DNA from 4 places in the Turicibacter sp. genome. Region 4 is predicted to be linked to each of the others. Evidence: riboswitches for the same ligand, from Rfam matches in the RefSeq annotation. Region 4 holds a riboswitch; each other region holds the start of a gene.
What was found. A riboswitch is a leader RNA that binds a small molecule or an ion and turns the genes downstream of it on or off. The one in region 4 is predicted to bind lysine.
Positions count from the first base shown of each region.

Region 1 (3,207 bases), on a different contig from region 4:
AAAAGGAAAGTATGCCCGTTTAATTAATGGAACGCGTCCTAAAATAAATACTAAAGGGATTATCCGTTTAGTGGCTGCTAGACATCCCTTAATTGATCAAAAGTCTGTTGTGGCTAATGACATCGAACTTGGAGATGAGTATACGACGATTGTAATCACAGGTCCAAACACAGGGGGGAAAACTGTTACGTTAAAAACGGTGGGATTACTAACGTTGATGGCACAAGCAGGTCTTTTAATTCCGGCACACGAGTCATCACAATTGGCTATTTTCGATCATGTTTTTGCTGATATTGGAGACGAACAAAGTATTGAACAAAGTTTATCAACGTTCTCATCTCATATGACAAATATCGTTAAAATTATGGAACGTTTAACAGTGAATAGCTTGATTTTATTTGATGAGCTAGGGGCAGGAACCGATCCGAAAGAAGGCGCATCACTTGCTATTTCGATTTTAAATTATGTTAAGGTTCGAGGAGCGCGTACGATTGCGACGTCGCATTACCCTGAGCTTAAGGCCTATGCTTATGAGCAAGATGATGTGATTAATGCATCGGTTGAATTTAATGTTGAGACGCTTTCCCCAACGTATCGTTTACTTGTTGGAGTACCTGGACGTTCAAATGCCTTTGAGATTTCAAAACGTTTAGGATTAAAAGAGGCCATTTTAAATCAAGCTCGTTCATATGTTGAAAGTGAACGAACAGAAATGACGGATTTAATTACAAAACTTGAGGATCGTGGATTACAATTAGATCAGGAGATTCAACATCTTCAGCAACAAAATACATTAGTTGAAGAAATGAAAAAAGAATATGAGCAAAAACTGGCAAAATTTGAGGCAGAACGTGAAAAAGTCTTAGAGGATATCAAAAAAGAAGCATTTGAAAGTGTTCGCCAAGCAAAAGAAGAAGCAGAACAAATTGTGATGGATTTACGTCGAGCGAAAAAAATGGCTGATTTATCAATGAAAGATCATGAGTTAACAGAAAAATTGACGTCATTAAAGAAAGCAGAGGCGAAACAAGCAGAGCAATTTAAGAAAAAGGCTCAAAATAAACAGCCGTTAAAACCAGGTGATGAAGTGATGGTTTTATCTTTAAATCGTCAAGGTGAACTGATTGAGCAAACCAAAAATGGAGAATGGATGGTTCAACTGGGTATGATGAAAGTGAACATTAAACCTGAAGATCTTCAATATTTACGTAAATCGGTTCAGAAAAAGGAAACAAAAAAAGGGCAAATGGTTCATAAACGTAATAGCCATGTCGGAATTCAATTGGATTTACGAGGAGAACGCTATGAAGATGCTATGTTAATGCTTGATAAATACTTTGATGATGTCTTATTGGCTGGATATCAAACGATTACGATTATTCATGGTCATGGAACGGGAGCTCTTCGCCAAGGGGTTCATAAATATTTAAAACAAAATAAACACGTTGCAAGCTTTAGATTTGGGGGAGCCGGTGAAGGTGGAACTGGAGCAACGGTTGTTGAATTAAAATAAGGGAGTCCTGTCTATCTCGAGTCAATCGGGATAGATTTTTTTGTGAAAATATATTTTTCAAAATAAAGTTTACATTATATGGAAATCATGTTATTTTATAAGAGGACAAAAAAAATCGTATAGAGGTAGCGTTGCATCAGAGTACAACAGGGAGCTGGCAAGTGAGGAAATGTTGGAAAGGTAATCATCGCCGAAAGTTTCGTATTGGCAAATACGTCACTTGGGGTTGCAGGAAATACCTGTAACACTCCTTCAGTTTTGAAGAGGAGCTATTAAACAGAGGACTTTTTTTCAGTCGTGTTAATAGCACGACTTTTTTTGTTACAATCAATTTTAATCAAAGGGGAGATTTTAATATGAGAAAATTAGTTGTAACGTTAGCAGGATGTATTTTGCTTGCAGGATGTAGCGGGAATGCTACAAGTAATTCAAAAGATACGTTTACGGTTGGAATGGAATGTAATTATGCTCCGTTTAACTGGCAAACGTCAGCACCAACACAGACAAGTGTATCAATTGGTGGAGCAGGATTTTGTGATGGATACGATGTGAGAATTGCAAATGAAATTGCAAAGAGCATGGAAAAAGAGTTAGTGATTAAAAAATTAGAGTGGGATGGTTTGCAATTATCACTAGAATCGGGAGAAATTGATGCGATTATTGCTGGGATGACCGCTAATGAGGAACGTGAACAAGGAATTGATTTTACGACACCTTATTTTGAATCAGAAATGGTACTGATTGTTCGTGCAGACGATGATTTAGTTCATGCAACATCTATTCAAGATTTTAGTGGTAAAAATGTGATTGGACAGATGAATACTAATTATGATACGGTAATTGACCAAATTGAAGGGGTGAATCACTTAACACCTAAATCTTCTTATCCTGAGTTAGTGGTCTCTTTACAATCAAATGAAGCAGATGCTATTACGGCTGAATTACCCGTTGCCGAAGGGGTCATTCAAGCTAATCCAGATTTGACTATTGTTCACTTTGCAGAAGGTAAAGGATTTGATATTGATACATCTGTTTCAATTGGATTAAAAGAAGGCAGTCGTGGTACAGAGTTCTTTAATCAAGTTCAATCTGCTTTAGATAATATTTCAGATTCGACTCGAAATGAATGGATGACAGAATCTCGCGAAAGTGCGCCAACAGGTGAATAATTATGATGTTCTTAACCACTCAAAATGGCTTTTTAAATAAATCATTTTCTTTATTTGTTAAAAATTTTGATTTGTTCATGTATGGAATTAAAATGACACTCATTTTAGCTTTTTTAGGAACGATGTTAGGCTTAGTTATTGGGTTAGTTCTAGGGGGATTGCGTGCGATTACAATTGAACCAAGAGACTTAAAAAGTGTAAAAGTGTTAAAAAAAATGATGCACTGTTTGATAGGTCTTTACGTTTGGTTTTTTAGAGGGACTCCAATGATGGTGCAAGCGATGTTTTTATATCATGCTTTACGTCCTATTCTAGGGTGGAGTTCATTAACTGCAGGGATTGTGATTATTTCGGTTAATACTGGGGCTTATATGGCAGAAATTATCCGTTCAGGTATTCAGTCAGTGGATAAAGGGCAACTTGAAGCCGCTAGAAGTATTGGAATGACCGCTTTTCAATCGATGATGTACATTATCTTACCTCAGGCGATTAAAAACGCCTTTCCTTCTATTGGAAATGAATTTA
Region 1 covers NZ_JAGAVR010000065.1:17,826-21,032, forward strand. Annotated here, with positions in the region: gene J6D32_RS08455 (endonuclease MutS2) at 1-1,513, shown strand, start outside; lysine riboswitch at 1,626-1,793, shown strand; gene J6D32_RS08460 (transporter substrate-binding domain-containing protein) at 1,870-2,682, shown strand; gene J6D32_RS08465 (amino acid ABC transporter permease) at 2,685-3,207, shown strand, end outside.
Region 1: linked by a shared signal. The riboswitch ahead of J6D32_RS08460 (transporter substrate-binding domain-containing protein) and the one ahead of J6D32_RS01380 (YfcC family protein) in region 4 are both predicted to bind lysine.

Region 2 (3,207 bases), on a different contig from region 4:
AGCATATCAAGATCTCGTTTATCAGGATTAGTTGATATTTTTTTTGATAATTCAATCAAATCATCTGTGGTTTTTCCCATGGCTGAAACAACAACGACCAGATCATGTCCCTTTTCTTTTTCAGCGACTATTTTTTTAGCAATATTTTTGATTTTATCCGTACTTGCAACTGATGTGCCGCCATATTTATGCACTAAAATCCCCATTTAATTCCCCTCCTGTTTACCTCTTTAAACTTCTAGTGATAGAAGTTCTTCATATGTTTGACGACGACAAATTAATTGAGCCTCACCATCTTTCACAGCAACAACTGCTGCTTTTGGAATTTTATTATAATTTGAGGACATGGAATAACCATAAGCACCTGTTGAGGTGATAATCAAAATGTCCCCACTTTCAATCTTATTTACGTCAACGTCAGTTATTAAGATATCCCCACTTTCGCAACATTTTCCGGCAATCGTAACATGACGCTCGTTTCCTGATTCCATCCAATTTGCAATGGCACATTCATAAACCGCTTGATATAAAGAAGGCCTAATATTATCTGTCATTCCTCCATCGACACTAACATAAGTTCTAACATCTTTAATATCTTTCATTGACCCAACCGTATATAAAGTACTTCCTGCATTGGCAACAATTGAGCGCCCTGGTTCAATAATCAATCTTGGAATATCTATTTGTAAAGTTTCGCAAACCGTCTGGGCTTTTGTTAAAATTGCCTCACAAAACTGTGCAATCGATTTAGGTGCATCCTTCTCTGTGTAATAAACGCCGACTCCTCCACCTAAATCAACATCAGTAATCTCAAATCCAAATTGCTCTTTAATATCTTTTACGAGTGTCATCATAATCTCAACTTCATCTAAAAAGGGATTCACATCAAAAATTTGTGATCCAATGTGCGCATGCAAACCAATTAAATTTAAATGCTCATACTTATGAAACACTTCAAGACATCTTTGTAAGTCCCCATTCGATAAGGTGAATCCAAATTTCGAATCGATTTGTCCTGTTTTAATGTAGTCGTGTGTATGTGCTTCGATACCAGGTGTAATTCTTAAATAAACATTTTGTTGTTTACCACGTTTATGACACATTGTATTTAGCGTCTCTAGTTCATAGTAATTATCAACTACAAAAACACCGACACCATACTCTAAGCCCATGTTGATTTCATCAAATGTCTTATTATTACCATGAAACAAAACATGATCCATTGGAAAATCAGCTTTATAAGCAGTATACAGTTCACCACCAGATACAACATCAAGATAAAGCCCCTCTTCTTTAATCAGGTGACACATGTAAAGTGGCAAGAAAGCTTTTCCGGCATAAGCCACACGATTCCCTCGCTCCTCAACTTTAAAATGCTTCCTATAATCTTTGCAATTTTGTCTAAGTAGTGCTTCGTCAAAGACATAAAGTGGTGTTTGATAAGTGTTAACCAATGTTTGACAACTTACCCCTCCAATAAATAATTGTTGATTTTCAATGTTCATTGTTCCATGTAGTTTCATCCTAGACTCCTTTTTTCATTTTGATAAGGCACTAAAAAAGCCCCTCGAATACATTCAAGGGGCCTTTAATATACCGAAAAATCGGTTGGGATATCCTCAAATGTAGCACACCACAAAGTGATTTTTGTGACAGTGATGCATATCTTTTATGCACCCCCAGAGAATTAACCTTAAAGCGTCAGTTAATCTCTTCGGCGAATCTTCCTTTCCCAATAAGTCATCGCGCTTACCTCGTTATTAGTACTCTTAAGCCTTCGCAACCTCTACGTTTTAATGATGGTTTGAATAAGCACGTTTCATCATGCTTAATACTATTTAATTGTGAATTCTCTTTATTTTATGTCAATCATCCCCCCTTTATTCCGTTTGGATGTCATATTTTAGTATTAGAAAAAAAGTTATCCTCAATTAGGAGGATAACTTTTTCATCTTAAGCGACTTCAATTTCATTTGTATCGTACTGTTTTTCATTATCTAACTGGTGTTTAAAGACAAATCGGAAAATATATCTAACAAAGGGTTGAACAAAGAAAATTTGAGTAAAGAAAGCAAAGGGTAAGTTAATCACAATATTTTGGAACCAAGTAGCAATTAGTTCGCTTGTGAAACCGTGGAATAAAATAGTTGAAACTAATGACATTAAGGGACACATGAAGACAATAGTCGAGCAAATAAATACGGTTGTAATAATCACTTGGCTATCTTTTTTGAAATCAATCATACTAAAAGCAAGTTTTTCTGAAAGAGGACCTGCAATAAATATTTCAATAAGTAAGGCGAAGATGAATTCAATCGGAACGATTTTTAAAGAAGTAACAAAGACTTGATTTGACATTCCTCCCATTTCAATGGCTACGTTATAAAAGACGAATAAATGAACTGTAATAAAAACAGTTAGTACAGCAAAGAATAATTTTTGAATTTTTGTTTTTGGCATAGTATCTTTCCTTTCTTTTCGTAAAAGAACGCAAAAAAAGACACACGAAGTCACCTTGTACCGTAATCAGATTTACGTGCAAAGCACTACATGTGTCGTTTGTTCTAGTTCATTATTTAATTTTTTATAATTAGATTTTAACTCATTTAGAGACAAAAAGTCAATTATTTTATCGAATTCAATCATTTAAAGATACATTTTGAAAACGACTTTTGTAGTATGTTATACTTAATTAAAATCAGTTTTTTTGACAGCGAGGTTTTAGCATGACAATCGTTCACTCTTCAGAGGAGTTTCGAGAAGCGGTCCTTTATGAGTTAAATTTCAAGGCATTCCAAGAGAAGTATTGTAAAATTTTCAAAGATATTGAACATCCTGAAAATGGCTATTTCTTATTATACGAACGCCCTGGTTATTATGAGTTCGGGATTGCTGATTATACGATTCCCCATCATTTTACATTAAATTTTGATAACCCACAGCGACTTGTTCGATTTGGAACGGTTCACAAAGGGACAACAGAATTTCAAATTGATAATCAACCCATTTCTTCTTTTAAACCTTCTTCTTTTTTCGTTGTAGAAAAAGATTTAAAAGGGAAGCAGAATTGGACAAAAGGACAACATTTTCATGGTGCAGAAATCACGATTTATGAAAATTATTTCAATGATGTGATTCGCCCTTTATTAAAAAATGATTTTGATTTTGAGCGATTTGCAACAAACTATACGTATAATTATCTTCCAC
Region 2 covers NZ_JAGAVR010000120.1:19,513-22,719, forward strand. Annotated here, with positions in the region: gene J6D32_RS12925 (aspartate kinase) at 1-206, opposite strand, end outside; gene lysA (diaminopimelate decarboxylase) at 231-1,523, opposite strand; lysine riboswitch at 1,619-1,797, opposite strand; gene J6D32_RS12935 (DUF2798 domain-containing protein) at 1,954-2,460, opposite strand; gene J6D32_RS12940 (helix-turn-helix transcriptional regulator) at 2,727-3,207, shown strand, end outside.
Region 2: linked by a shared signal. The riboswitch ahead of lysA (diaminopimelate decarboxylase) and the one ahead of J6D32_RS01380 (YfcC family protein) in region 4 are both predicted to bind lysine.

Region 3 (3,207 bases), on a different contig from region 4:
TATAATCTACTCGGTATTTTTTTGTTAACTCTTTTAAGTTTTTAGCTAACGTTGATGGATTACATGATACGTAGACAATACGTTTTGGTTGGACACGTTTTAACATCTCAATTAACTCAGGCCCCATTCCCGTACGAGGTGGATCGACGATAACCACATCTGGTTTGAACCCTTCATTTGCCCATTTTGGCACGATTGACTCTGCTTTACCAACCGCATAATACGTATTATCAATGTTATTTAATTTTGCATTTGCTTTCGCATCAATGATAGCCGCACGAGTAATATCCACCCCACGTACTTCACTTGCCTGATCAGCCACCCATTGACCAATCGTTCCAACTCCACAGTAAGCATCTACCACTTTTTCAGTTCCTGTTAAAGAAGCAGCATACTTCACTTGATTATATAACTTCACTGTTTGTTCTGGATTTAATTGATAGAAAGCGCGTGGTGATAAATTAAATTTAAATTTACCTAAACGATCTGTAATGAAATCTTCTCCCGCTACTTTAATCATATCTGGTCCAAAGATTTCATGCGTGTCATCAGAATTATAGTTGACATAAACTGACTTCACTTCAGGACAATACTTCATTAAATCAAGCGCTAAAGAATACATCTTCTTGAAGTCTTTATTCGCTAATACAAACGTCACTTGAATCTCACCTGTTCGATATCCACGACGAACGACAATGTGACGAGCTGTTCCTTTTTTCGTTTTGGGTGCATACGCAAAAACTTTATAATCATCTAATAAATCAACCGCGTGATTCACGACTTTGTTGATTTCTTCGTATTGAACCTCACAATCTGTGACATTTACTAACTCTCGTGAGTTCATGCTATAGAATCCGACCATCACACCATCTTCATCATACCCAACTGGCATTTGAGCACGGTTACGATAATTATATGGATTATCCATTCCCATCGTTGGACGGATATCTAATTCTTCAGGATCTAAATTGGTGTAACGTTCAACCGCTTGCCAAATGGCATCGCGTTTAATACGCAATTGTTCCGGGTAGGTCATATGTTGTAATTGACATCCACCACATTGTCCATAAACCTCACAAGCTGGTTGACAACGATGTCTTGATTTTTTCTTAACGCGTACTAATTCTGCTTCTGCATAACCACCTGCTACACGTGTACAAGTTGCCACAACTTCTTCCCCAACTAATGTTCCTGGGATGAACACCGCTTGTTTTTTATAATAACCGATTCCCTCACCGTTAATCCCGATGCGTTTAATCGTCACTAAAAATTCTTGACCAACCTTTAAAGGTGACATATTCATAAAAAAAACCTCCAATGCTTTTAAGCTACCCTTTATCTTACCACATTCGTGATTATTTTACATATCTTATTCGCAGATAGTTGACAAAATCCTCTCTTATTCGCAATAAATACACTGAGATGATGATCTTTCATTTATTATGTTGCAATGATACGTAATTTTATACCATTTTTACTTATTTATAACAATTCATATTGACTCTACAATAAAAGATGCTACAATAGGGATAATTGAATACGTCTCTGTTCTCTTTGATGAGTTAGAGGTGCATGGCTAAAGAGTAGGAATTTCGAGAGTGACGTCTAAGACAAATTCTAAAAGGTATCCATGCCGAAGTGAAAATAGTGTCCGCTATTTTTTGCTGGGGTTAGATTGAAGAAGTCTAACACTGTCACTGCCTATGGTAGTGGAGAACTAATGATCGGAGAGTTAAATAATACGTGTATCACTAAGGGATCTTTTTTTAGCTACCCCATTATTGAGCAATGTATGAGTTTAACTCTGCATTGCTCTTTTTTTTATAACTTTCAGAGCCGGACGAGATGATTCAATCAAAGTTCAATATAAAAGGAGAGAATGAAAATGGTTGGAACCATCTATGCCTTAATTCCGGCAATCCTCACAATTCTTTTGGTTATCATCACACGTCGCGTTATCTTATCACTAGGAGTCGGTGTCATCTGTGCTGCTTTAATTTTATCAGCATTTAGCATCGGAGATACCATCTCAACCCTACTCATCACTTTTAGTTCTCTAGTCATTGAAGAGGATGGACTTTACGGATTCTTAAATGAGTGGAATATGTCCATCATCTTCTTTTTAATCGCCCTAGGTATTATTACAGGCTATATCGTCTTATCAGGAGGGGCCACTGCTTTTACAAAAGCCATTATTCGTCGCGTTCAAACACGCGAAGGGGTACAATATACCGCTGCTATTTTAGGAATTCTGATTTTTGTTGATGACTACTTCAACGCTTTAGTCGTTGGAAATGTCTCAAAACCATTAGCCGAAGCACAAAAAGTATCGCGAGCTCGTCTCGCTTATATCGTTGATTCAACGTCAGCACCTATTTGTGTCATTTCCCCCATTTCAAGTTGGGCAACTGGAATCATGGGTTCTATGGCTGTCATCTTAGCAGGAGCAGGCATTTCTTACAGTGCCTTCTCAGCCTTCTTAATGACCATTCCTTATCATTTTTATGTCATCACAACCCTCATCATGGTCTTCGTTGTCATTCGCTTTAACTTAAATCTTGGATTAATGAAAAAATACGAAGCCGACACGTTACAAGGAAGCGACAGCTCAATTGTAGGCAGCGAACTATCGAATCCTCATGAAAAAGATGTTGAATCTTCAAAAGGAACGATTTGGGACTTAATTCTTCCTATTCTAACCTTAATTATTGTCACGGTTGGAACAATGGCTATCACCGGAATTCAAGGGGCACAATCAGTCACTGATCCTGAGTTTAACTTCTTCTTCACCGTCCTTGACAACATCGCTCTCTCTAAAGCACTTCGTTATGGAGGAATGGCTGGATTAATCGTTTCAATGGGACTGGCTTATCGTCATGTTTTAAACAAAGAAGTCACACTACCTGATTTTTTAAAAGCTTTTATGATAGGAGCTCGCTCTATGTTTGGAGCGATTGGAATTTTATTATTAGCTTGGGCGATTTGTGAACTAGTTGGAGCCTTAGATGCTGGAGGCTATTTAGCTTCAGTGATTACAAGCACCAATATTAATCCAAACTTTATTCCAGTTGTCATGTTTATAGTCGCAAGTTTTATGGCTTTCTCAACCGGAACATCTTGGGGATCATTCGGAATCTTACTTCCAATTGCGGGAAGTGTTGCCGCAGCCATCGACTTAAATCTGATGATACCGGTTATGGCTGCTGT
Region 3 covers NZ_JAGAVR010000011.1:10,789-13,995, reverse strand. Annotated here, with positions in the region: gene rlmD (23S rRNA (uracil(1939)-C(5))-methyltransferase RlmD) at 1-1,303, opposite strand, end outside; lysine riboswitch at 1,556-1,728, shown strand; gene J6D32_RS01875 (Na+/H+ antiporter NhaC family protein) at 1,886-3,207, shown strand, end outside.
Region 3: linked by a shared signal. The riboswitch ahead of J6D32_RS01875 (Na+/H+ antiporter NhaC family protein) and the one ahead of J6D32_RS01380 (YfcC family protein) in region 4 are both predicted to bind lysine.

Region 4 (3,207 bases):
TGTTGCAAATTTATGTCAAATTGTTATTTTAGCAGTTAAGCCATATTTATATCCCGCTATTATTGATGAAATTAAAGAAAGTATTCATAAAGAAACCATTATTGTGAGTATTGCAGCAGGACCAACACTTCAAATGATTGAGGACTATTTTCAAAAAAGTATTAAGGTAGTTCGTACAATGCCAAACACACCAGCACAAGTCGGTGAAGCGATGTCAGCAATTATACCAAATCGCAATGTTACAGAAAATGAGTTAAATCAAGTGATTGCTATTTTTAATAGTTTTGGAAAATGTGAAGTGGTGTCTGAAGTATTAATTGATTCCGTTATTGCTGTGAGTGGATCATCACCTGCTTATGTTTATATGATGATTGAAGCAATGGCTGATGCTGCTGTTTTACAAGGGATGCCACGAAATCTTGCTTACGAATTTGCTGCACAAGCAGTGCTTGGAGCGGCGAAAATGGTACTAGAAACAGGGATGCATCCAGGGGGATTAAAAGATCAAGTTTGTTCACCAGGTGGCACAACAATTGAGGCAGTTGCTAAATTAGAACAAGAGGAATTTAGAGCAAGTATTATGAATGCTATGGAAGCTTGTGCAAAGAAATCTAAAAAAATGAGTAAATAAAAAAGACACGCTTTAAAACTAGCGTGTCTTTATAGGCTATTTATATAATTTATCTTCTTTTTTCTCAAATTTTTTTTCCTCATGATGTTGTTCTTTATGATGAATTTCCATTTCATGAATTTTTTCTTTAATACTCATTAAGGCCATCTCATTTTTAAAAATTTATTATAGTTAGCTCTCTATAGTGTATTTATTAAAAAAATATAAAATAGAAATTTTATTGGATAGTTACATAAATTTACACTTGCAAAAGAATAGAATATAGTTTATGATTTAATTAATTAAAAAATAAATAGGTTTTAGATAGAGGTGCGGTAACTAAGAGTACTATTGAAGAGTGAAGACGTAGACGCAATAGGAAAGGAGTTCTCGCCGAAGCCTATCATCGATACTTTAAGGTGATAGAGCTGGTGTTATGTAAAATATACTTAACACTGTCACAAAATATTTTGTGGTGAGCTATCATTTAAGATGAATGCATTGTATATCGATTAAATGATATATTAAAATTCAAAGTCTTGAGTGATTTGCTCAAGGCTTTTTTTTATTAAAGCCAACCATAAAAATTGTGGAGGGCTATCATTTGAGCATTCAAAAGTAAACGCACGTTATGTGATTATTTCTGAAAAGTCTTGAGTGATACTCAAGACTTTTTTTATTGTGAAGCTCTTGCACCTCATACCATCCAAGAAAAGATGGGGACAATGCTTTATTGGATGTTAAAAACCTGAAGGGAGATTAATATATGTTAAGTCTTAGAAGAGCCAGAAGTATTGAAACTGAGGCAGGTGCGAAAAAAGAATTTAAAGTACCACATACGCTAGTTATTATTTCTTTTATCTTAGTCATCGTTGCCGTAGCAACATGGATATTACCAGCTGGGATGTATGAGCGAGTGGTTAATGATTTAGGTCGAACAGTCGTTGTGGATGGATCGTTCCAATACATCGAGCAATCACCGCAAGGATTATTTAGTTTATTACAAGCTCCATTAGAAGGAATTGTAGGAGCTTCAGAAATTATTGCCTTTTTATTTATCGTAAGTGGAGCAATTGCTATTATTACAAAAACACGTGCAATTGATGCTGGAATTACAAGTGCCGTTAAATCGTTCCATGGAAAAGAGATGTTAATGATTCCGTTTATTATGGGATTATTCTCATTAGGTGGCGCAGTTTTTGGAATGACGGAAGAGGCAATTCCATTTATTGCAATGTTGATTCCACTTTGTTTAGCTTTAGGTTATGACAGTATTATGGCGATGGCTATTTCTTATGTTGGATGTATTGTTGGTTTTGCTACAGCAATGATTAATCCATTCTCAGTAGGGGTTGCTCAAAGTATTGCAAATGTTCAAGCTGGATCAGGTGTGGGATTCCGTACTCTAATTTGGGCAGTTACAACTTTAGCATCTATTCTATTCTTAATGTGGTATGGTCGTCGTATCAAACGTAATCCAGAATTAAGTCCCGTTTATGAAATTGATCAGTCACGTCGTGAAGCATTAAAAGAATCAACTGAAGAACATATCGAGTTTACAGTAAGACATAAAATTATTTTATCTTCGATTTTAGTTTGTTTAGCTGGAATTGTCGTTGGAGTACTAAAATTTGATTTTGCTATTCCAGAAATCGCGGCTTTATTCTTAGCTACAGGAATCGTGGCAGGATTTATTGGACGTTTAAGTTTTGATGATATGGCAACATCGTTTGTAAGTGGAGCAAAAGATATGATTGGAGCAGCTATTGTGGTTGGATTTGCTCGTGGAATCGTGATTCTTGCACAAGATGGTCAAATTATTGATACAATTCTTTACCAATTATCAAACTTCATCGGTCAATTACCTTCGTTAATTGCGGGATATGTCATGTTCTTTGTTCAAATGTTTATTAACTTCTTTATTTCATCAGGTTCAGGACAAGCAGCTTTAACAATGCCGATTATGGCGCCACTTGGTGAGTTAGTTGGAATTACACCGCAAACATCAATTTTAATTTTCCAATTTGGTGATGGATTCTCAAATGCGATTTTCCCAACAAGTGCAGTCTTAATGGCTTGTTTGGGGGTAGCAGGTATCCCATGGTCAAAATGGATTAAATGGATTTTACCACTACAAGTTATCTTTGGAGTAATTGCTATTATCTTTATTACAATTGCTATTTTAATGGGTTGGTCATAATATTAATTTTGCTAGGCATTTTCTTTATAGAGAATGCCTAGTAAACTATAGTTGAACTTAAAATGAAAAATGAATTAGAATAAGAAGAAATCTATCAATAGATTTTTGTATACAGGAGGGGCATTATGAAAGAACAATTATTGCAAATTAGTGAAGAGCTTAAACAAAGATTATGGGAAATGAGTGACTATATTCATGATCATCCTGAGCTTGGAAACCAAGAGTTCGAAGCTGTAAATACATTAACTTCATTTTTAAAAGAACATAATTTTTCAGTTGAAGTAGGTGTTGCAGGATTAGAAACAGCATTTACAGCGGTTTACGATAGTAAAAAACCTGGATTATCTGTCGCTTATTTATGTGAGTATGATGCATTACCTGATTTAGGTCATGGATG
Region 4 covers NZ_JAGAVR010000008.1:78,623-81,829, forward strand. Annotated here, with positions in the region: gene proC (pyrroline-5-carboxylate reductase) at 1-631, shown strand, start outside; lysine riboswitch at 928-1,101, shown strand; gene J6D32_RS01380 (YfcC family protein) at 1,377-2,810, shown strand; gene J6D32_RS01385 (M20 family metallopeptidase) at 2,936-3,207, shown strand, end outside.